One region of the Heyndrickxia sp. FSL W8-0423 genome, then DNA from elsewhere that is predicted to be linked to it. Evidence: riboswitches for the same ligand, from Rfam matches in the RefSeq annotation. Region 1 holds a riboswitch; each other region holds the start of a gene.

Region 1 (8,142 bases):
CGTTTCACACGAGAAAGACCAGTAATAACGGCTAAAATAATAGAATAGTAGAATATTGGATGAAGAAACATCTTCCCAATGCCTTTCAATATTTCCATTATCCACATTTGCGTCATACTTTTTTCACCACCTAATCTATTATTTCTATTTTATCAGATTGTGTACATAAAACCTATTAAGTATTGGTAAAAAAAATAAGGAACAGGTGCGTCCTGTTCCTTATTTTTTAAAGCTTTTAAGTGCAACTTGTAGTTGCAGGTCGTTTTTTTCGTTTTTTATAGCTGAAGTAATTTCCTCTTCTAACGATTCCGCTGTTTTTGGATCAATTTCTCCTGTAGCCGGCAGCCCCACTTCGTTTTGAAATGCTTTTACCGCATTTTCTGTTTGCTTATCATAATACCCATCTGCCCGTCCGGTAGCGTATCCAAGTCCATCGAGCATTTGCTGGGCAATTTTTATTTGTTCATTATTCATGTCAACGGTCATTGTTTTTTCTACTTCCAATGGATGGATATAGAAATAATCTGGTTGCTTAATTTCAATGTTTGGCTCAATTCCTTTATGGTGAATCCAATTTCCATTAGGCGTGAGCCATTTAAACATCGTTAGCTTGATCGTGCTTCCATCGCCCATTGGGACAGCCTGCTGAACTGTTCCTTTTCCAAATGTCTTTTCACCAATTAATGTATATCCTTCAGCTTCTTTTAAGGCGCCGGCAAGAATTTCAGAAGCTGATGCGCTCCCCTCATCTACTAATACAGAAATAGGGTATTTTTTGCTTTCTTTTAATTTGGAGTAATATGGGAGTTTCTCCCCATCACGCTGTTGAATTTGATAAGACGGTTTTTGATTCGTAACTAAAACGCTTAAAATTTCTTCCACACTTACTAAAAGCCCGCCTGGATTTCCTCTAACATCTATGATTAATCCATCCATTTTTTGTTTTTCCAGCTTACTTAATTCTCTTTTAAAATCAGCCGCCGTATTTTGTGAAAATTGAGTAATCTCAATGTATCCAATTGATTTGGTGCCGTCTTCTTTCATGCTCGCAAATACAGTTTCCATCGGAATTTTATCACGTTTTACTTTAATTTCGAGTGGATCGCTCACACCTTCACGTTTAATTTCAAGTGTGACCGTCGTCCCTTTTTTCCCGCGAATCTTTGTCGTCACTTTATATAGATCGAGCCCCTTAACACTCGTCCCATCTACCTTGATAATTTCATCTTTTGGTTTCAAACCCGCTTTTTCCGCAGGAGAGTTTTTATAAGGTGCAACAATTATTGCTTTCCCATCCTTTGATGTCATTTCCGCACCAATTCCTTCAAACGTTGATTCGAGGGTCTCGTTAAATTGTGAAGCCGTTTTTGCATCCATATAGACGGAATACGGGTCATTTAACGTGCTGACCATTCCTTGAATGGCACCCTCAACTAATTTACTTTCATCCACTGTTTCAACATAGGAACCTTTAATTAAGTCATATGCTTGGGCAATTTTTGCTAAGTCCGGCAGTGATTCTCCTTTGTTTTTCACATAATTAATCATTTGGTTTTCTTTTGTGGTGTTTTGTGTCTGTACTTGTTCCGGCTCCAGCCACTTCATTCCTATATATGTACCGCCAGCTCCGGTTACTAATGCGCACGAAACCATAACGGCCATCCATTTTCGGTTCATCTGACTCCCCCTAATTTGTTAGGATTCAACGCTGTTAATATTTCAATATATGTGTGAAAAGGACGAGTTATGATGATTCAATCATTAAAGGGTTGATTAATTTTCCTCGTAGAGGGAAGAGTATTTTCTATTTCTTTCAATATTTGTTTATAATAAATTTATATAAAGCTCATTTTTAGTTTGTGAAACTTTTATCATGATAAAAAAGTCTATATAGTGCGTTTTTGTTTTATTTATCGAGGGGGAAGTCATTTTGAGTTGGCTATTTCATTTAATCGATCAGTTCGGATATTTGGTTCTATTTATTTCATTGATGCTGGAATTAATCATCGTTCCTATTCCTAATGAAATATTGATGAGCTATGTTGGATTTCTTGTTTATCAACATAAATTAAATTTATATTTAACCATTTTATTTGGCGGTCTTGGCGGGATAGTGGGAGTAAGTATTTCCTACTGGATCGGTTATAAATTAGGTAAGCCATTTTTCAATAAATATGGAAGTAAAATTCATATGGGGCCAGACAAAATTGAAAAAATCGCAAAATGGAATAAAAAATATGGGAAGGGGCTATTACTTTTTTCTTACTTTATTCCAGGCGTGCGTCATATTACTAGTATCTTTTCAGGTATTACACGAATCCCTTTTAAAACATTTGCGATTTTTGCCTATATCGGGGTCTTTATTTGGGTTGGTACGTTCATTAGTTTAGGTAATATTTTCGGGCCAAAATGGGAGTCTTTTCATAATGAGGCGAAAGTATATGTTACCCTTGCCTGCATTGGCATCGGCATAATTTATCTAGCCTATTATTTAATTAAAACGAACAGAAAGAAAATTAAAGAAAATATCCTTTTATTAATTGAAAATACATTTAATCGATTCAATAGTTTTTTAAAAACAAAGCTAGTGATATTTGGGGCATTAATTGCTTTCATTGGTCTCATATTTTTAATTGTTGGAATGATTCAAGACTTTATTGCTAATGAATTTGAGCAGTTTAATTCGATTACAAATACGATCATTATGTATGCATTTAATGAACGTTGGAAACCTGTGATGACGCTTTTCAATTCTATGTCTAATTGGAAAGTACTTTTGGTATTCATCCTCTTTACTGCCGTTTGGATATCCGTTAAGGGGGGAATTAAGCGGATTGAATTCCTTTATTTTTTCCTGAGTATACTAGGGGCTGTCTTTTTAGGAAAGGGGCTTAATATTCTTTTCCATTACGTGACACACGGAAAAGAACTGTTTAGTCAATCCTTTCCAAATGAACAAGCATTAAGTTGTTCTATTATATATTCGTTTTTTATGTACGAAATCATTCGTCATAGTAAAAGTACTTTACTTAATTTACTCACTTTTTTGATCGTTATCTTTATTTTATTAGCAATCGCTGCGAGCGAAATTTATTTAGGGATCCATGTTCCGAGCGATTTTGCCGCCGGGTATGCTTTTGGTGGAGTTTGGGTATGTTTTATGATTCTATTATTAGAAGTCTCTCGACTGATTAAGTTGATTAAAGAAACGGATTTTAGTAAGCAGCCAAAATGATAAAGAGGTGTGTGAATTTTTTGTGATTACGAAGATTGTTGGGTCTAACTTTATTGGGTAACTTGGGTTTTAAAATAAGCGGAGAATCTCCGGTTATACTGTAGAATAGAGCTTGGTTTGGGGGATTTAAGCGGAAATTTTCCGATTAAGCAAAGCAAAATTACCCTTTTTTGCGTTTTTTGGGTTAATAGCCGGAAAACTTCCGGCTATTTAAGCTGTTTTCAATGCTATTATGCTCATTAAGGGAAATTTCTCCGCTTATTCAAATTCGTTTTAGCATCTAATATACTTGTCGTTTTGTTTAAAAAAAGACTTAGAGAAAAATACATCTCTAAGTCTTTTTGACTGTGAATTATGATTTTCCTTTATGCACCTCACAAGTAAACCCGTTAAGGTTGGACCGATTTCTTTCTGTTCATTAAATAGATTGATATTCGAGTCGTTTCTTTGTTGCTGAATGTTGGATGATGTCCACAAAGTCTTCAATCATCGCACTTGCGGTCGCCAACTTTCCAGCTCCGGGACCTTGAAGGGTAATTTTTCCGACTAAACTTGCTTCTATTGCAACGGCATTTTCAACACCTTCAATGGAATAAAGGGGATGATTCGAATCAACGATGATTGGCTGAACGGAAGCTACTAAAGAGTGATCATTGAAGGTAATTTCAGCAATATGTTTAAAACGTTGTCCTCGTTTTTCCGCTTGTTTAATCTGTTCCTGTGTGATAGATACGATCCCATCAATAATTACTTCTGACCAATTCGGTTGTTGATTAATGACTAATTGACTTAGTATCATTAATTTATAAAAAGCATCGATTCCGCTAATATCATTCGTTGGATCAGCTTCCGCATATCCCTTCTTCTGTGCGAGTTGGAGCGCTTTATCAAATGAAAGCTTTCGTTCTCTCATTTCAGTTAAAATAAAATTCGATGTTCCATTTAATATCCCTTGTATTTTGGTGATACGATTTACTTGTAATAGCTGTTTAATCGTTCGAATGATTGGAACTCCTCCAGCTGTTGTTGCTTCAAAGCCAATTTTGGTTTCATTTTGCTGGGCCCTTTGAATTAGTTCATGACCGTGATTAGCAAACATTTCTTTATTAGCAGTAACAACATGGATGCCTTTTTCAATGGCTTGGAGTAAATAGGATCTACTTGGTTCCTCTCCTACAATTGCCTCGAATATCACGTCCAAATCCGGAATATTGATGATATCCTCAAAATTGGTTGTCACAAGAACATTCGCATCAATCTTTCTCTCTTTTGTTTGATCACGAATGAGAATCGCGACAATCTCAACTTCTTTTCCCAATAATTTTCTAAGCTGTGTTTGATGTGAGTGAATGGCACTATAGACACCCTCACCCACCGTTCCAAAACCTAACAATGCTACTTTAATAACTGTCATTACAACCTCCCACCTGCCTTTACCAATCTTCAATTCCTTCATCGGGAAGGCATTTTATACATATCATAAACGGCACCACATATTTACTAGTTATGGAAATGCGGTGCCTGACACCTTCGATTAAACTGTTACACTTGTTGCTTTAAGAATGGCTTGGTTCAGATCGGCTGTGAGATCTTCAACGGCTTCTAGTCCGACGGATAAGCGAATTAGTTCTTCGGTTACACCTGAAACTTTTAATTCTTCGGCGCTTAACTGTTGATGTGTAGTCGATGCTGGGTGAATGATTAAAGATTTAGCATCTCCAACATTCGCTACGTGTGACCATAATTGAATATTATCAATGACTTTTCGCCCTGCTTCTCTGCCGCCTTTAATTCCGAAATTGACAATCGATCCGAAGCCGCCTTTTAAGTATTTAGCTGCTCTTTCATGTGATGGATGTTCTTCTAAACTTGGATGATTAACCCATGCAACTGCAGGATGGTTTTGTAAAAATTGTGCTACTTTACCCGCATTTTCAACATGCTTTTGTACACGCAAGTGTAATGTTTCCAAACCTTGTAATAATAGGAACGCACTATCCGGACTTAAACTTGCACCGAAATCTCGCAAAATTTGTACGCGTAATTTTGTTGCAAACGCCGCTTGTGGAACATCAACACCATAACGGAGACCGTGATAGCTTAGGTCTGGTTCTTTAAAATCCGGGAATCGGTCACTGTTCCAGTCGAATTTCCCACCATCAACTACAACACCGCCAATCGTTGTTCCGTGACCGCCGATCCATTTTGTAGCTGAATGGATGACCACATCTGCTCCCCATTTAATAGGGTTTGAAAGGTATGGAGTACCAAATGTGTTATCAATAATCAGTGGAACACCATTTTCATGAGCAACCTTCGCGACTTCTTCTACATCAAGAACGTGCAGGCTAGGGTTACCGATGATTTCAGCAAATACTGCTTTTGTTTTTGATGTTATCGCGGTTCTAAAATTTTCTGGGTCTGTTGCATCAACGAATTTTACGTTAATTCCATACTTCGGAAGGGTATTAGAAAATAGATTAAATGTTCCACCGTATAAATTTCCGGCAGCGACGATTTCGTCTCCTGCACCAGCGATATTTAGAATGGAGAAAGCAATTGCAGCCATTCCTGAAGACAATGCAACAGCAGCAGTTCCGCCTTCTAATAGGGCAATTCGCTGTTCAAACACATCAACAGTTGGATTGCCGATTCGCGAATAAATGAATCCTTGCTGTTCTAATGCAAATAAACCTTGTGCATGATCTGTATCTTTAAATACATAGGATGTGGTTTTATATACAGGAACTGTACGTGACCCTGTTGTTGGATCTGGTTCTTGCCCTCCGTGTAGTAATAATGTTTCGGGTTGAAATTGTTCGTTTGTCATTTTACATTCCTCCAAAGTTTTTGATTTTTTCTCTAGGCGAGCCGAGAAATTCCTGAAGTGTGATCGTTGAAGTGGGATATACGAAGGGAAGCAAAAAGCCCTCTTCATAAGAAGAGGGCTAATCAATAGGTTCCTCCCCTTATCTTTCAGATCTTTAAAGGATCTGTAGGAATTAGCACCTTTTCAAGCAAAATGCTTGAAGGTTGCCGGGCATCAAAGGGCCTAGTCCCTCCGCCGCTCTCGATAAGAGTGATTCATTTAGTTTTTTTAGAAAATTTTAAATTGCTCTTGTTTTGCATTATAGTAGACGAATTGTTACTTCGTCAACCTTTTTTTATAAAAATTTTTTCTAAGAATAGACGGTGACCGTTCCTTTCCGCGGGGAGGAAGTCGAGCCTCCTCGGCGCTAGCGCCTGTGGGGTCTCGACCTTTTCTCTATATCCCGCAGGAGTCAGGTTCCTTCCGCTCCAATCCACTCTGCGCTTTGTTAAAAGTAACAATCCTTCAGAAAAAGCGATATCATTTAAACCGATGCTTTAATGGCTTCATCAAATTGCTTAATGATATCCTCAGCATCCTCAATTCCAATCGAAATACGAACAACTTGTTGGTTGATTCCTATGTTCTGCTGTTCTTCGAGTGAAAGTGCTCGGTGGGATGTGCCTAACGGATAGGATACGGTCGTTTCAACTCCGGCTAACGTAGGTACAATTTTCACCCAGCCCAACGATGAAAAGAATCGATGGATGTCACATGTGTCAGCTAATTCAATTGTGACAATTGCCCCATTTCCTTTACTGGAAAGATCGGTGGGATAATAGACTTTTTTGATATTTGAATTTTGATAGAGTGCGTCTGCCAATTGTTTCGCATTTGCGGATTGACGTTCCATCCGTAATGCTAATGTTTTTATGCCGCGACAAGTTAGCCAAGCTTCAAAAGAACTTAAATTACTTCCGAGATTCACTACTTTTTGACGTGCTTTCGTCATTAATTCCTCGGAACCAACAACAACTCCCGCCGTCACATCGCTATGGCCGCCTAAATATTTCGTCGCACTATGAGCGACAATATCGATGCCCTCCTGATAGGGATTTAGCAAATATGGTGTGGCAAAGGTATTGTCTACCATTGTATATAAATTATAATCCTTACCTAGTTTTACTAGTGTATCAATCTGTTCCACACGTAAAAAGGGATTTGTAACCGTTTCGGAATATAATAGTTTTGTATTTTCCAGTATTGCATCTCGGATGGCAGTTTGATCAGCAAAGTTTACAAAGGATGTTTCAATTCCTAAATTTTTTAATTCTTCCTTTAACAAATGGTGTGTACCACCATAAATATCTTCAGCCGCAACGATATGATCACCAGATGAAACAACCGATAACAGACCAGCTAGTATTGCTGATAGCCCCGAAGAAGTAGCTACCCCACTTGGTGCCCCTTCAAGGTTTGCTACCATTTGTCCTAGTTCATCCGTGTTTGGATTGCCCGTTCTCGAATATAAGTAAGATTCATCACCTTGATAAAAACCTTCAAGCTCTTCTAATGAACTAAAAGTAAAAGCAGAAGTTTGAAAGATTGGTGTCGTTTTACTACGAATATGATTGGTCTTTTTTAATGAATGATGAACGATTTTCGTTTCAAATGATTGATCCACTTTGCCAGCACCTCTAACTATAGGATAATTTTAAATATTTTAAATTGTACGCCCGATCTATATTTTTGTCAAAAAAATGATAGGGTTATCCCTATCATTTGGCTGTTTTATAAAATTGGAGACAATAATCTTGAGACAGATTCCTTGAATCGAATCGATTTCGGTCGTTGCAAATAGTCCTCTAATGTTAATTCTCTTGATTTTTCCATATCTGCTTTATAAATCAATTCTAGTCTTTTAGAAAGATGATGGCTATACAAAAAGGCATTCACTTCAAAGTTTAAACGGAAACTTCGATTATCAATATTCGCAGTACCAACTGTTGCTATTTTCCCGTCAACTACGAGCATTTTTGCATGAATGAATCCATTTTCGTATATATATACTTTTGCACCTGTTTTCAATAATTCCCCA
Region 2 (8,142 bases), 3.4 Mb from region 1:
CTACATTACGTGTTACAGTAAATCCAGCATTCTCAAGAATTTCGGTTAATGTTTTTGATGCGAAATATTCTTGGTTTCCAATTTCAGGTTTTCTATGGATTTTGTGACTTGTTTCAATATACAATTGTTTAGCCTCTTCAATACTTTGATTAATTACCCCTCTTAAACTTTTCGTTTGGATTGTCATCCTTCATTCTCTCCTTTTATATGTGATTTATCGCATAGATTTAATCGGAATTAAATAGTTATTATCCTTCGTTTCCTGAATAACTTCTTCCTATTTAATGATACTTTCAAGGTCTTGAATTGGCATATCCACTACAATTGATCCGCCTTTTGTATCCTTTTTAACCGCCTCTTCCACTTCTTTGCTATGATAGATCTTTATAATTTTTTCGTATGTCTTATTATCTTTATCTTTCGAACGTGCGGCAATAATATTGATATAAGGTTTTACCGAATCACTATTGGGATCCTCTAAATAAATGGATTCTTTCGTAATATTCAGTCCGGCTTGGCCCGCCACACCATTATTAATTACCGACGCTGCAACATCTTTTAATACTCGTGGAGTCTGTTGTGCAACAACAGGGGTAATCTTTAACTTTTTTGGATTATCTATGATTCCAGTTGGATCACCGAAAAGGCCGAAATCATCTTTCAATTTGATTAAACCCGCTGATTGTAACAATAATAAGGCTCGTGCCTGGTTAGACGGATCATTTGGAATAGCAATCTCTCCGCCTGCAGGAATTTCCTTTGGTGATTTGTATTTGTCTGAAAACATACCCATAGGAGCAATTTGTGTTGTTCCAATTGGTGTAATATCTAATTTATGTTCTTCTTTGAATTGATTTAAGAAAGCAATATGTTGAAATGCATTTAAATCGATGTCTCCATCTGCTAATGCCTGGTTAGGGATCGTATAATCCGAGAACTCTTTTAACTTAATCGTAATCCCTTCTTTTTTTGCTTTTTCCTTAATAATATCCCACATTTGTCCATCCGACCCGGTTACACCAATGGTCACCACTTTAGAGTTGCCACTCGTTTCTTTTCCGCAAGCAGCTAAAAGGGAAAAGATAAATACTGCAATAACACTTAATAAAATTGTCTTTTTCACATTGTTTCCTCTTTTCTTCTGATGTTTTGTATTATTCATTATCTTCGCAAGAAAATTTTTGCTAGATAGTTTCCAATGAATTGAGCAATTTGAACAAGGATAATCAATAGCACGACCGTAACAATCATGACAGATTTATCAAATCGCTGATAACCATATGTCATTGCTAAATCTCCGAGACCTCCGCCACCAACAGTTCCAGCCATGGCGGAGAAATCGATTAATCCTACTGTAATAAAGGTTATACCAAGGATTAATGGTCCTAATGCTTCTCGAATTAATACGCCAAAAATAATTTGAAGTTTACTGGCACCCATCGCTTTTGCCGCCTCGATGATTCCAGGATCGATAGACACTAAATTATTCTCGACAACGCGAGCAATTCCAAAGGATGCTGCAATAGTCATCGGAAAAATGGCAGCGGCCGTTCCGATAGTTGACCCCATCACAGCACGGGTCAAAGGACTAATCGCTACTAAAAAAATAATGAATGGAATTGGCCGAATAATATTAATTAAGATATTAAGAATCGTAGAAACCGTTTGATTCTCTAAAATATTCCCCTTTCTTGTCACAAAAAGGAGCAACCCAATGATTGAGCCAAATATTGTTGCAAAAATCAGTGTAAAAATAACCATTGTTATCGTTTGACCGGATGCTTGGAATATCCTTGGCCAAAATGTACTCCAATCAACTTGCATGACTTGTAACCTCCTGCACTTCTACATATTGTTGCAAATGATTAACAGCTCTTCCTATCTCTACTTGATTCCCTTGTAACTCAACAATTAAATTACCAAAGAGAACTTCCTGTATTTCGCTAATATTTCCATAAAGAATATTTACATCTACTTCAAAGGACTTTGCAATGTTTGATAGCAATGGTTTACTCGTCTCTTCACCGGTAAAAATAATCCGGTATAGATGACTAGACTTATTTCCGCACAATTTTTCAAAAAGTTGCGGTGAGATTTTGTCGTTTAGGACGGAGCTAATAAAGTTTTTTGTTGTTTTAGTTGTAGGATTAGTAAAAAGATTAAAGACGCTACCTTCTTCAATCACTCGTCCATTCTCCATCACAGCAACACGATCACATATCGTTCGAATAACTTGCATTTCATGAGTAATCAATAGTATCGTCACATTATATTCCTCATTTACCCTCTTCAATAGTGTCAAAATATCGCTCGTTGTTTCCGGATCAAGAGCCGATGTCGCTTCATCACAAATTAAAATGTCTGGTGAAGTGGCTAGTGCTCTCGCAATTCCCACCCTCTGCTTTTGTCCTCCTGACAGTTGTTCAGGATAATAATTTGCTTTATCAGCTAACCCGACAAATTGCAACAGTTCCGTTACTCTTCTATTAATCTCCTGTTTCGGCACTTTTGCTATTTTTAACGGATAGGCAACATTTCCGAACACCGTTCTTGAGTTAAATAGATTAAAGGTTTGGAAGATCATTCCGATTCTTTGTCTCATCTTTCGAAGTTCCTTCTCTGATAGGGAGAGATTTTCTTGTTCGTTAACAATTACCTTTCCTGATGTTGGCCTTTCTAAAAGATTTACCAGTCGAAGCAAAGTACTTTTTCCAGCACCACTAAAACCAATTACACCAAATATTTCACCCTTTTCGATTGAAAGAGAAACATCCTGCACAGCTGCCACTTCTCTGCCTTTTGACTGAAACACTTTGCTTACACCTTCAAATTTAATCATGTTGCTTGATCCTCCCTTTCAATAAATAAAAAACCCTTCTTCTTATCCAAGAACAGATAAGAAGAAGGGTTCGTATAAACTAACCAATCTACTTCTTATCTTTCGAATCGAAAAAACCCCGATTCGCAGGAATTAGCACGGTATTTGCATAAATGCAAACCCGTTGCCGAGGCTTCAAAGGGCCAGTCCCTCCACCTCTCTGGATAAGTCATAGTCATTTTATTTAATTTTGTAATTTAATAGTCTTAATATTATTTCGAAAAATATAATAAGTCAATAGCCTTTTAAAAATTTGTTAAATTTATTTAGCTGAACTTATACAATTAGAAAAAGTACGACTAAATAACACTATTTTTAACAGCGGGGCTGTCACTTACGTCCGGATCAACAATTGCTGTAATAGGCAAAGTGGTTGGAGATAAATCACCGTTTAGTTCTCCAAAAGCTTGGTTTCGCTTATAAGCCGTAAATTGATCAATTGATTGAACTGGCCCAGCGTTTATAACAGAGGAGTTATCGACTGAATTAATTTTAAATCCGAGAAGATTAACAACCATAGGTGTGAAAAAAAACATACATGTCACTCCTTATTTACGAAATCAAACTAAACAATACTATTTTTAACTGCAGGACTATCAATGAAATCTGAGTCTAACACGGATGAAACAGGTAAGATTATCCGAACCCCATCACCGTTTTGTTCTCCAATTCCTTGATTCCTTTTATAGGCGACAAAAATATCTAATAGCTGGCATTGCCCGATATTTAATACCGCTGTGTGATCTATTGAATTCAGTTTAAAGGTCTGAAGATTAATCACTGCTGGTGCAAATAACATATTCGTACCTCCTATGTTTTATATCAGACCATCGACCTAAAGGGACAGGGTTAATTGATTATATGCCTTTTGTGCGAAAGAAGTCTTCAATATCGTCATCAATTGTAAAACTTTTAGAGGATATAACAGTGGTACGATCTGATAAAAGTTGACCAATTGGTTGGTTTTTCTTTGCAACCACTCTTCTGCCAACGATAACTGCAGATCCTAGAGTAATTGCACTCGAATGGTCACAACTATTGATTTTCAATTCACTAAGATTAATTTGAATAGGTTCAAAGACCATGATTCCATTTCCCTTTCTTTATTCATTTGGACCATTTTGTTTATCTTTCACACTTGGTATCCAAGAATTTGCGTTTCGTTTAAACAAAATTGATTTGGCTTGACACCTATCCTCCCTTCAAGTGAACCCTTTATAAAATTTATATTCTTCATACTCCAAAGAAGAACCTTATATTTATCTTATCTTTTTGTTCACTTTATTTTTTAGGGCTACATAATTTCCATTGAGTGTAAAATCATGACTGACTTATCCTTACCTTCGTCCCAATCGGTACTATTTTAGATAGGGATAAAACATCTTGGTTATACATTCTAATGCAACCATGGGAGACCAGTTTCCCGATTGATGCAGGATTATTCGTTCCATGAATTCCGTAATGTGGTTTTGATAGTCCCATCCACATTACTCCAAATGGTCCGCCCGGATTTGGCTGCTTATTAATGATTCTATACGTACCCTTCGGCGTTGGTGTTAACATTTTCCCCACTCCGATTGGATAGATTTTAACTACCCGGCCGTTATTCAAAAGTGCTAAGCGACGCTTAGATGTAGACACATGTATTTCATATACCATTCGTACCACCTCCTATACCACCATATGAATCATTACATTTTGTTGCCTACCGTATTTTTTTGATAAAATTAAAGGAAGAAATAAAAAAGGAGATATGATGATATGAGTACTACGGAAATAAAAGACTTACAAGCGGAATTGATTCACTTAAAAGAAAAGAACAAACAACTCTATGAAAACAATGTATTGACCGGAATGAAAATCAAAGTCGATGAATTTCTTGCTTCTTTTGAAGATTATTTTAGAGAGAGAGGATTTGTTGTTAGGACAAGTCACCATTCAGTCACGGCTGCTTATGATTCATTAGAATTTAAGGCCTTTACTAATGACGGAAATGATATTTTTATCATGAAAGATAGAGAGCAAATCGCTTCTATTTCTGTTAAATATAATACTCCTAATCAGTCAGCTTCCTATACGTTTGATCATATGATTGACCAGCTTAAATGGGAGATTAAAAAGGAACAAACACTTTCAAGTTATTTGGAAACACCTGAGTATTTTTATACCGGAAGTGAGTTTGGACGTCGTTATGAACATCCATTAGCCGTTTTAGATAGTATTTTTCATGTTTAAAAAGCTTTCGTAATAGACCGTTCCTTTCCGCTACAGGCACTTGCTTTCCGCAGGGCTGGTGATGAGCCTCCTCGTCGCTTCGCTCCCTGCGGGGTCTCATCTTTCCAGCTAATCCTGCAGGAGTCAAGTGCCTTCCGCTTCAATCCACTCTGCGCTTTTATTACCGTTAGAAGTAACAATATTTTTTAGAAATTAGCCTATTGAAACAATAAATAGTGTGGTTTCTTACGAGGAATATTTATTATCATAAAGTGAAAATATTCCTCTCAATTCATTTTTTTAATCATTTAGAAAAATGTCCAGTTTAGTAGAGTGATCCTGAACGATTTTTGAACTGGTTCGAAAGTTTATTTTCTCATGAAACAATGGTCCATCAAAAACAAATGTATGGTATTCACCCGATTCACCCATCGGACATACATCATACGTTTGAATTTCCTTCCAAAATTCTTTATCGATTCGTTTTCCAAGCCATTTATCCGGAACTTGATTATGCATCGTTCTGATAACTATTGCTTGGTAACCTGTATCGATAAAAGTAGAAAGCGCGCAAATGGCATTCTCTTGTCTCATCCATAATGGGTAAAGAGCTTCAAGTTCCGCGCCTTCCGCTAATTTTTCGCCCCATTCCCGATGTCCATCTAAGTATAAATCACCAAAGGCAATAGCATCTAATTGGTAAATTTCCTTTAGCTTTATTATTTCTCTGTGGAAGTCATCCGTATAGCTATCGAAAGAACAATGTATAATGTAGACTGGAATCCGAAGCGATTTTGCTTGCGCTTCGATTAATTCGATTCTTTCCCCATGCGCAAAGGTTAAGCCCGTTTCCTTCGGAGCAGTAGTAACAAGACAAGCTATTTCATACCCTTGTTTCACCAATTCATACAATGCTTGACAACTGTCTTTCCCTCCACTCCAAGAAAGAGCAACTCGTTTTCCCAAGATCCATCTCCCCTTTTAGTTAGGCTAATTAAAGTGTAGCACGCAAACAACCAATTACTTATTTCTTTGCATACTTCTCCTGAAATCCATATTCCAACATAGCGGTGGAATCATTCCATACATCTTCTTTCGAAGAATGCAACACGACTGAAATCAGCTTTTTCCCATTTCTGGAAGCAGATGATACTAAACAGTGACCAGCTTCATCTGTAAATCCTGTTTTTATCCCATCTGCTCCATTAAAATAATGTTTGCTGCTCCGATTCACAAGCTCATTACGATTATAAAAAGTTTCAGACGAACCTTTATACACCTCTTCACTGACGATCTCCCGAAATTCCTTAAACTTTCTTGCTTCCCTTGCAATCTTTGCCAAATCTTCCGCAGTCGAATAATGATTAGGATTATGTAGTCCATGAGGATTGACGAAATGTGAATGGGTTGCTCCGATTTGCTTTGCTCTCACATTCATTAATTTAGCAAAATAGTCTAATGCAGCCTCTGAAGACATATTTGGCTGGTTACTATCCTTTTTGGCGATATAGACAGCAACTGCCCTTGCTGCATCATTTCCGGAAGGGAGTAACATCGCTCGTAATAACACTCCGAGCGGCAGCACCTGACCAGGTTTCAGACCGGCAGAACTTTCCTCACGCTCCCTTAATAATATTTCATTTCCTATCTGTATTGGATCATTTACATTCGTCTTCTCTAAAGCAATTAGTGCGGTTAATATTTTCGTCGTACTTGCAGGGTATAGACGCTCATTTGCATTTTTAGCATACAGGATTTTTCCACTATTCTCATCCATCAATACACCTGCCTTTCCTTTAATCAAATTTCTATCAGATTGAATATGTAGACCGAATGGTTTTTTCAAATACTCAGGATATTTATATAAAATGCCGCTTATAAAAAGGATAATACATAGAATAAGAAACTTTTTCACCACTAACACCTCTTAATAAAAAATCGTTTTCTTTACTATAAAACGTGAAGCTTAAGTGGTTTGTAAATATTTCTTAAGTCTTTCTTAAGGAAAAAAAATCACCTATTCAATATAGGCGATTTGATTTAAAGGGAGTGTAATAGTGAATTTCGTTTCTTGTTTATTACTCGTTACTTCTATATGACCATCATGCTGTTCGACTATACTTTTCGTAATAGCCAGTCCAAGTCCCGAACCACCAGTGTCTAATGAGCGGGATTTCTCGACTCGATAAAACCTGTCAAAAATATATGGAAGGTCAGCAGAGGAAATCGGTTCCCCATAATTAGTGACCTCGACTATAGCCTGGCCATCCATTTTTTTAGCCCTTAACAAAATTTTCTTACCCTCTTTCCCATACTTCATCCCATTAGAGATTAAATTTTCAAATACCCTCACTAATTTATCCGCATCCGCTTTAATCATAATATTTTCATCTACAGCGATAAAATTAATCGCCATATCTGCCTCTTCAAGAATCGGAATAAACTGAGCGGTAATTTGAGATAACAGCTGAATTAAGTCAATTTCGATTTTTTCTAACCGTTGAGTACCAAAGTTTACACGCGTGTATTCAAATAAATCACTAACCATTCGTTCTAGGTTCATAGCCTTTTCATACGCGATATTCACGTAATAACGAAGCTCGACCTCATCTTTATAGCGATCCTCTTCAATTAAACGCAAGTACCCCATAATTGATGTTAGAGGGGTCCTGAGATCATGTGAGACATTCGTAATTAATTCGTTCTTCCCTTGTACTGCCCGCCGCTCCTCTTGTATTGAATGGTGCAATTGTTCGGAAATCCGATTAATATTACCTGCCATTTCCCCTAATTCATTATTTGAATAAACGGGAACTTGAAAATCAAGTTCTCCTTCGGATATTTTTTTCGTCCCCTCCAACACCTTATTAAAGTCCCTGCCCCATCCTCTACTAAGGATGAGTACAAATAAGATAAATAAAAGAAAGTAGATGAACATTCCCAAATATGCATAACCGTATTTTTGATCGAATCGATAAAAACTGTATAATACACGATAAGGAATAACCGACATATTTTTTAAAATATATAAAATGACAAAAAGGATCGCA
Region 3 (8,142 bases), 1.2 Mb from region 1:
GTTTGGTAGTTCCTTTTGCTTCTATGGTGATTGCAGTCTTTGCCGCTGTTCTTCAAAAGCTGTTAAAAGAAGCGATTGATATAAAATCAGAAAATGACTTAACGGTTTGAGGTGAAAACAATGGCAATTATAATCAATATTGATGTGATGCTTGCTAAAAGGAAAATGAGTGTAACCGAACTATCGGAGAAGGTTGGAATCACAATGGCTAACCTTTCAATATTAAAAAATGGAAAGGCAAAAGCAATTCGATTATCAACTTTAGAGGGAATTTGTAAGGCTTTAGAATGTCAACCCGGAGATATTTTAGAATACCGAAGTGATGAAGACTCTCAAGTTTAATAAAATGGAGTATTTAACACGTAAGGAGAGTGAAGTTTTCTATGAATCAAATTCGTAAAAGGGAAGCAATTCATGAGTTTAATCATTCAAAAATGGATGCACAAATCGTCAGAGTAATCAAGCAACTTGTTCATTTTGGATGGGAACAGGCATTATCCTGTTTGTTTCCCGTCGTTATTTTTGCCTCTTTGGCTCTTACACAAATCATCCCGCTTCCCTTCCTGCCGCGGTATGACTGGATGCTGATCATTTGCCTTCTAATGCAGTGGTGGATGGTTCGATCTGGACTTGAAACAATGGATGAACTAAAGGTAATCTCATTGTTTCACCTTATTGGACTTGCTCTTGAACTTTTTAAGGTACATATGGGTTCTTGGTCTTACCCGGAGGAAGGATATTTCAAAATTTTTGGAGTGCCTTTGTATAGCGGATTCATGTATGCAAGCGTAGCTAGTTATCTTTGCCAGGCTTGGAGGAGGTTGAAGGTTGAGCTGGTTAAGTGGCCACCATTTTTGGTAGTTGTACCTCTTGCAGCTGCGATTTATTTGAATTTCTTTACTCACCACTATTGGATTGATGTCCGTTTATGGTTATCAGGGCTTGTCATTATCGTTTTTTGGAAGTCATGGGTCATATACGAAGTTAATGGAACACGTTACCGTATGCCACTATCATTTTCTTTTGTGCTCATCGGATTTTTTATATGGGTAGCCGAAAATATCGCAACGTTTTTTGGCGCTTGGGAGTATCCAAACCAAACAGAAGCATGGAGTCTCGTTCATCTAGGTAAGGTAAGTTCATGGCTCTTATTAGTGATTGTTAGCTTTCTTATAGTAGCAACGTTAAAGCAAGTGAAGGGAAAAAGCTCCATTAGTTCGGATGCTAGTCAATCTTTATAACTACTTAGAATTCTCTATTAAAAAGTCGGATCCTTGTTAAAAGTATCCAAAATGATTGGATGCTTTTTTAAAAGTTATGAATCTGTATAATCTAAAAATCTCCGTCTTTCCTCTTTGCTAGGAATCATACAAGTTTCTTTCTTTCCAAACCATCTATATCGATTTTTGGCGATGATATCATACAATATATTCCGCATTGGTGTAGGTACGAAACGAAAAACGGATAAGATTTTCCATAATCCCCGTAAATGGGTACAAATTCTTAAGATTGCACTAGATTTAATAAAATATGAATCGTCTTCTATTAATACAAGACTGTCAACATCCTCAGTAATCTGATATTTCAGTAATAGTGATTTTCCAGTTTCGCTTTGAAGTGATGCAAACTTGAAAAAGGCTTTAGGATCTCTTTTCATAATAAATTGCACACTGCTATTGCAAAAATTACAAACGCCGTCGAATAAAATAATCCCACCCATGTGATCACCCACTATTTTTTAGTCATTCAAGTAAGATAAGGATAACATATTAACTCATGTTTATAAGCAAAAAATATTGGGTAAATAATAATACTCCCATTTTTTAAAAATAGGAGTAATGATACATAAAGGTCTACGATTTTGGAACGTGCTCGAATATTTCCCCGCTTTCGAAAAAGTCAACTAACCGAGTTAGCCATTGATAGTAGCCTGACCATACTTTCATTTCTTTCAGTAGTTCATTAACGCTTGCTTCAACTTCTGGTGATAACTCTTCATGTTCCTTTAATAGGGAGAGTTCTCTGGATAATTTTTTTTCAAATATTTTATTGCGATTGATCGTTTTTCGCCAATTGGAGGTGAAGATAGAAATAAAGGTTTCGTAATAATCGGATTCGACATCATAAATATCTTTACGAACACCTTTTTCGAATACTTTTTCGGCAATATTGATATCAAGCATTTCGCGAACGACTTGGCTCATTCTTGTTTTACTCATGCCAGTTGCAGCAGATAGTTCATCAAGCGTCATCGGTTTCCGGTTCATATAAATAATACCTAGAACACGACCAACCGTAGTGGATACTCCATACGTACGCATATTATCTGCAATCTTCTCTATATATTGTTCTTTAGCTTGATTAATTAATTTCAATGGTTTCTCATCCATAGGTAGTAGGCTCCTTTCAACCACCTAATTTACTAAGTCAATGTATCATATTTTAGTGGAAAAATAAACAAGCAATACAGGGAGTATACTAAAGCATTAATAAGTAATAGTATGAATAATGTCGTTTTTAACAATATACACTCACGAATTTGCGTATAATCTATACAATATATAAAATTTGTAAACTTTTTATTTTATAAAGTGTGCGATACAATTGAAAGGTGAATAAATAAGTAAGTACTTTATGAAAATTGTGGAGGTGTCATCATTTTGCTTAAATTTGATCATGTAACAAAAGTGTATAAAGGTGGAAAGAAAGCAGTCTCAGATTTAAATTTAGAATTTAAACCAGGTGAGTTCATCGTTTTCATCGGTCCAAGTGGTTGCGGGAAAACGACAACGATGAAAATGATTAATCGCCTAATCGAACCGTCAAGTGGCACTATTTATATTAATGGAAAAAACATAATGGAAAAGGACCCAGTACAACTTAGAAGAGAAATTGGGTATGTTATTCAACAAATCGGTTTATTTCCTCACATGACCATACAACAAAACATATCACTCATACCAAAACTATTAAAATGGCCAGATGAGAAACGTCGGGCACGTGCCAAAGAGCTCCTCAAACTTGTTAACATGACAGAGGATTATTTAGATCGCTATCCACATGAGTTAAGCGGTGGACAACAACAACGTATCGGAGTTCTTCGTGCACTTGCAGCAGACCAACCATTAATTCTGATGGATGAACCGTTTGGAGCACTTGACCCTATTACAAGGGATTCCTTACAAGACGAATTCAAAAAGCTACAACAAACGCTCGGTAAGACAATTGTATTTGTAACGCATGATATGGATGAGGCTCTGAAACTAGCAGATCGTATTGTGATTATGAAAGATGGTCAATTGGTCCAAGTTGGTACTCCAGAAGAGATATTACGTGACCCAGCCAATGACTTTGTTGAAGAATTTATCGGTAAAGAACGTTTATTACAAGCAAGACCAAATATACAAACGGTTGAGCAAGTAATGAACTCTAACCCAATAACAATTACGGAAGATAAATCTCTATCAGAAGCGATTCAAATTATGAAAGAGAAACGCGTAGATTCTCTCCTCGTAGTCGATGGAAACCAAGTTTTAAAAGGATATATTGATGTAGAAATAATAGATCAAAATCGCAAGAAAATGGTTCAAGTAGCGGATGTATTAGAAACGGAAGTATTTGCTGTTGAAAAAGAAACATTAGTCCGAGATACGATTCGAAAAATATTAAAAATGGGAATGAAATATGTTCCTGTAGTCGATGGCCACAATCGTTTAGTGGGGATTGTAACTAGAGCTAGTTTAGTAGATATTGTCTACGATTCTATTTGGGGTGATGTACAAGAGGAGATTGAAACGAAAAATGTTGGCTAGGAGGGAGCTAGATGGATAGCATTATACAATTTTTAACTAGTAATTGGAGCGAGTTATTATTTAAAACATGGCAGCATTTCTATATTTCTATCATTGCTGTTTTCCTAGGAATAATTGTTGCCGTTCCGATAGGGATTGCTTTAACGAGAACACCGAAATTAGCAGGAGTAATCATGGGTATTGCTGGTGTCATCCAAACCTTTCCGAGTCTCGCTATTTTAGCCTTTTTTATTCCGATTCTAGGTGTTGGAAAGGTGCCTGCAATTGTTGCGTTATTTTTCTATTCAGTCCTACCCATCTTGAGAAACACATATATAGGTGTCAAAGGGATCGAACGAAACTTGCTTGAGGCAGGTCGCGGGATGGGTATGACTGGATGGGAACGGATTCGCTATGTCGAAATTCCATTAGCGATACCGGTTATTATGGCTGGTATTCGATTGTCTACCGTTTATTTAATTGGATGGGCAACACTTGCTGCCTTCATCGGTGCAGGTGGACTTGGTGACTATATATTTAGTGGACTTAATTTATATCAAACAGAGTTTATTATTGCAGGGGCAATCCCGGTAACAATTCTTGCTCTGCTTGTCGATCTCTTATTAGGAAAACTTGAAAATTGGGCAACACCGAAAGGGATACGTAAATTAGAACAAGCTGCATAAGGAAGGAGCATTAGTATGAAAAAACGAAAATGGTTTGTCGTCTTCGTTTTGTCAATCTCATTGATCATCAGTGGATGCTCTTTACCTGGTTTAAGTGCATCTTCAGATAAATCGATTTCGATAGGTATGGTGACAACAACAGAAACACAAATTCTTGGATATATGGAAAAATATATGATCGAACATTATACGGATTTAAAGGTGGATTTGGTGAACAATTTAGGTTCATCCATCGTTTTGCATAAAGCAATGCTTAACGGGGATGTTGATATCTCAGCTGCACGCTATACAGGTACCGATTTGCCGGGTGCTCTTGGGATGGATCCAGTGAACGATCCAAAAAAGGCATTAAAAATTGTTCAGAAAGAATTTGATAAACGTTTTGATCAAACATGGTTTGATTCATATGGATTCGCCAATTCGTATGCATTTACTGTAACGAAAGACTTTGCTGAAAAAAATAACATATCAAAAGTTTCCCAATTAGAACCAATGGTGAAAGACTTGAGTTTAGGTGTTGATAATTCATGGTTAAAACGAAAAGGGGATGGCTACGAAGGTTTTGTGAAGGAGTATGGCTTCGAATTCGGTCAAACCTTCCCAATGCAAATCGGTCTCGTTTATAAAGCAGTCCAAAGCGGAAAAATGGATGTTGTTTTAGCTTATACAACGGATGGCCGAATCAATGCATATAATCTTCAGGTACTGGAAGATGACAAACATTTCTTCCCACCTTACGACGCATCGCCTGTTGCTAGAAATGATGTATTAAAAAAACATCCTGAACTAAAAGGAATCTTACAAAAGCTGGTTGGAAAGATTAGTACGAAAAAAATGCAGCAATTGAATTATGAAAGCGATGGGAAAATGAAAGAGCCTTCTGTTGTTGCTAAAGAGTTTTTAGAGGAAAATAACTATTTTGAGTAAGACTGGAGGTGTGTGAATTGAATACGATACAAGGATTATTTGATTATTACGCTCACAATGGTGGATATGTTTGGGAACAGTTTTATCGACATTTTCTAATGTCAGCATACGGGGTAATTTTTGCTGCGATTGTTGCTATTCCGTTTGGAATCATCATTGCGCGATACCGCAGGCTTAGTACGTGGGTAATTTCACTTGCAAATATTATCCAAACGATTCCTGCCTTAGCGATGTTATCGGTCCTAATGTTAGTTATGGGGTTAGGAACAAATACAGTAGTCCTTTCATTATTTCTATATTCACTTTTGCCAATTTTAAAGAACACTTATACAGGAATTGTTAATGTCGATCAATTCTTGTTGGAGTCCGGAAAAGCGATGGGGATGACGAAATTTCAAATACTAAGAATGGTTGAGCTGCCACTTTCATTATCCGTTATTATGGCAGGTCTCAGAAACGCACTAGTTGTCGCAATTGGGATTGCAACAATCGGAACATTTGTCGGAGCAGGTGGACTAGGTGATATTATTGTCCGCGGTACGAATGTAACGAACGGTTCGTCCATAATATTGGCTGGAGCGATTCCGACTGCATTAATGGCAGTTGCTGCAGACTTTTTGATGGGCTGGCTGGAACGAATCCTATCTCCTGTGAAAAAGAAAAAAGAAGTAAAATTAGAAATGAAGGAAGCTGCATAATATGGAACAGAGGGTGTAGACCAACAACAAGACTTATAATTCAGATAAAAAAAGTCAGAATTAATCTTGACATATTAAATGTTCAAATATTATTATTAATACAATTAAATAATTCTTATCCAGAGAAGCCGAGGGACTGGCCCGAAGAAGCTTCAGCAACCTCTACTTAGGTAGAAAGGTGCTAATTCCAGCAAGCATTCGCTTGGAAGATAAGAGATGACGCATTGAGGAGTCCTCTTTTCTTTTTGAAAAGGGGACTTTTTGCTTGAAAAATTTTATAAGAAAGAAGGTTAGTGATATGAGTAAAGTAGTAATTTTATGTGGGAGCCCATCTGATAAGTCCAAAACAGATCTTGTGTTGAAACATGTTCAATTTTTATTAGAGAAAGAAGGGATTTCTGTTTCGTATGCTTCAGTTGTCGATTTCTCACCTTTAGATTTAGTAAATAGCCGTTATGACAGTCCGGATATTAATCATTTGGCACAAACGATTATAAATGCAGATGGCGTCATTATCGGATCACCTGTGTATAAAGCATCCTACACAGGTGTATTAAAGACATTAATTGATTTATTGCCTGAAAGAATACTTAAGGGAAAACCTGTTTTTCCTGTAATGGTAGGAGGCAGTGGTGCGCACTTACTCGCTCTAGATTATGCATTAAAACCACTCATAACAACATTAAAGGGAAATCCTTTACAAGGAATTTATATTTTAGAAAGTGCTATTGACAAATCCAATAAACGAAATCCTCTGACACATATTGAGTCGATTCAACGATTATCTGAGCAGGTTGACGGATTTGTTAAGTCGATTAAACAGCTCAAACAATTTACAGCGCAATCTTTGTAAAAAATTTAGGAGGTCTGAAAATGGTAAAAAAAAGAATCTATTTGAATGCTTTTGATATGAATTGTGCAGGTCATCAATCCCCTGGTTTATGGTCACACCCAGAAGATCGCTCCTCTACTTATAAAGATGCAGAATATTGGACTCATCTTGCGCAGGTCTTGGAAAAGGGTTGTTTTGATGCGATATTCTTAGCTGATGTGTTAGGTACTTATGATGTTTATCAAGGCTCAAGGGATCCTGCAGTTCGCCAAGGTGCACAAGTACCGGTAAACGATCCGGCATTTGTCGTTCCAATAATGGCTCAAGTAACAAAACATCTAGGATTTGGATTAACAGCTTCAACAAGCTACGAACATCCATATACGTTTGCCAGGAGAATCTCTACTTTAGATCATTTAACGAAAGGGCGTATCGGCTGGAATGTTGTTACCTCCTATTTAAATAGTGCTGCATTAAATATCGGCCTTGATAAACAGCTTAGTCATGATAATAGATACGATATTGCTGATGAATATATGGATGTTGTCTACAAATTATGGGAAGCGAGTTGGGAGGATGACGCCGTTATTGTAGATAAAGAGAAGGGGATCTATACGAATCCGAGTAAAGTTCATGATATTGAACACGAGGGTACGTATTATAAAGTTCCAGGTGCGCATTTATGTGAACCATCACCTCAAAGAACACCTGTTATCTTTCAAGCGGGTGCATCTTCTAGAGGCAGAAAATTTGCGGCAAAGCATGCAGAGCTAGTTTTCATTGGCGCAACTACAATGGAAAGTACGAAAAAGACAGTTCAAGCTTTTCGGGAAGAAGCTATTAAAGCTGGAAGAAAACCAGAAGAAATAAAAATTCTAACTCTTATTACCCCAATTGTCGCCCCGACACAAGAAGAAGCAGAAGCGAAATATAATGAATACAAAAAATACGCGAGCTACGAAGGTGCACTAGCATTAGTTGGCGGATGGACTGGACTCAATTTAGAGGAACTTAATCCACAAGAGAAAATTCAATATGTGAAAAACGATGCTATTCAGTCAGCATTGAAGTCATACTCAGAGTTTACTGTAGAAGAAGTAGCAGAATTTGTTGGGGTTGGTGGATTAGGTCCAGTTATTGTCGGCTCTCCAACGAAAGTTGCGGACTCATTAGAGGAATGGGTAGAAGTAACGGGAGTAGATGGTTTT

Evidence for each region. Region 1 has a riboswitch for S-adenosylmethionine ahead of MKY81_RS20450 (O-acetylhomoserine aminocarboxypropyltransferase/cysteine synthase family protein). Riboswitches for the same ligand answer to the same signal wherever they lie in the genome.
Region 2: another riboswitch for S-adenosylmethionine. It lies ahead of MKY81_RS02855 (methionine ABC transporter ATP-binding protein); the one in region 1 lies ahead of MKY81_RS20450 (O-acetylhomoserine aminocarboxypropyltransferase/cysteine synthase family protein).
Region 3: another riboswitch for S-adenosylmethionine. It lies ahead of ssuE (NADPH-dependent FMN reductase); the one in region 1 lies ahead of MKY81_RS20450 (O-acetylhomoserine aminocarboxypropyltransferase/cysteine synthase family protein).

Annotation. Positions count from the first base shown of each region.
Region 1 is NZ_JBBPBE010000001.1:3,997,966-4,006,107, forward strand. It holds gene MKY81_RS20430 (PDZ domain-containing protein) at 1-116, opposite strand, end outside; gene MKY81_RS20435 (S41 family peptidase) at 220-1,677, opposite strand; gene MKY81_RS20440 (VTT domain-containing protein) at 1,931-3,235, shown strand; gene MKY81_RS20445 (homoserine dehydrogenase) at 3,654-4,649, opposite strand; gene MKY81_RS20450 (O-acetylhomoserine aminocarboxypropyltransferase/cysteine synthase family protein) at 4,770-6,065, opposite strand; SAM riboswitch class I at 6,202-6,315, opposite strand; gene MKY81_RS20455 (trans-sulfuration enzyme family protein) at 6,589-7,728, opposite strand; gene cls (cardiolipin synthase) at 7,836-8,142, opposite strand, start outside.
Region 2 is NZ_JBBPBE010000001.1:584,285-592,426, forward strand. It holds gene MKY81_RS02840 (M20 family metallopeptidase) at 1-187, opposite strand, end outside; gene MKY81_RS02845 (MetQ/NlpA family ABC transporter substrate-binding protein) at 278-1,123, opposite strand; gene MKY81_RS02850 (methionine ABC transporter permease) at 1,162-1,824, opposite strand; gene MKY81_RS02855 (methionine ABC transporter ATP-binding protein) at 1,814-2,839, opposite strand; SAM riboswitch class I at 2,932-3,049, opposite strand; gene MKY81_RS02860 (spore germination protein) at 3,178-3,414, opposite strand; gene MKY81_RS02865 (hypothetical protein) at 3,444-3,677, opposite strand; gene MKY81_RS02870 (hypothetical protein) at 3,736-3,963, opposite strand; gene MKY81_RS02875 (L,D-transpeptidase) at 4,199-4,537, opposite strand; gene MKY81_RS02880 (hypothetical protein) at 4,640-5,113, shown strand; gene MKY81_RS02885 (Dph6-related ATP pyrophosphatase) at 5,393-6,058, opposite strand; gene MKY81_RS02890 (D-alanyl-D-alanine carboxypeptidase family protein) at 6,117-7,007, opposite strand; gene MKY81_RS02895 (sensor histidine kinase) at 7,110-8,142, opposite strand, start outside.
Region 3 is NZ_JBBPBE010000001.1:2,752,728-2,760,869, forward strand. It holds gene MKY81_RS13960 (DUF2975 domain-containing protein) at 1-110, shown strand, start outside; gene MKY81_RS13965 (helix-turn-helix domain-containing protein) at 121-342, shown strand; gene MKY81_RS13970 (DUF817 domain-containing protein) at 435-1,241, shown strand; gene MKY81_RS13975 (thiol-disulfide oxidoreductase DCC family protein) at 1,316-1,720, opposite strand; gene MKY81_RS13980 (GbsR/MarR family transcriptional regulator) at 1,854-2,390, opposite strand; gene MKY81_RS13985 (betaine/proline/choline family ABC transporter ATP-binding protein) at 2,661-3,812, shown strand; gene MKY81_RS13990 (ABC transporter permease) at 3,824-4,477, shown strand; gene MKY81_RS13995 (osmoprotectant ABC transporter substrate-binding protein) at 4,487-5,404, shown strand; gene MKY81_RS14000 (ABC transporter permease) at 5,422-6,102, shown strand; SAM riboswitch class I at 6,215-6,318, shown strand; gene ssuE (NADPH-dependent FMN reductase) at 6,401-6,955, shown strand; gene MKY81_RS14010 (LLM class flavin-dependent oxidoreductase) at 6,976-8,142, shown strand, end outside.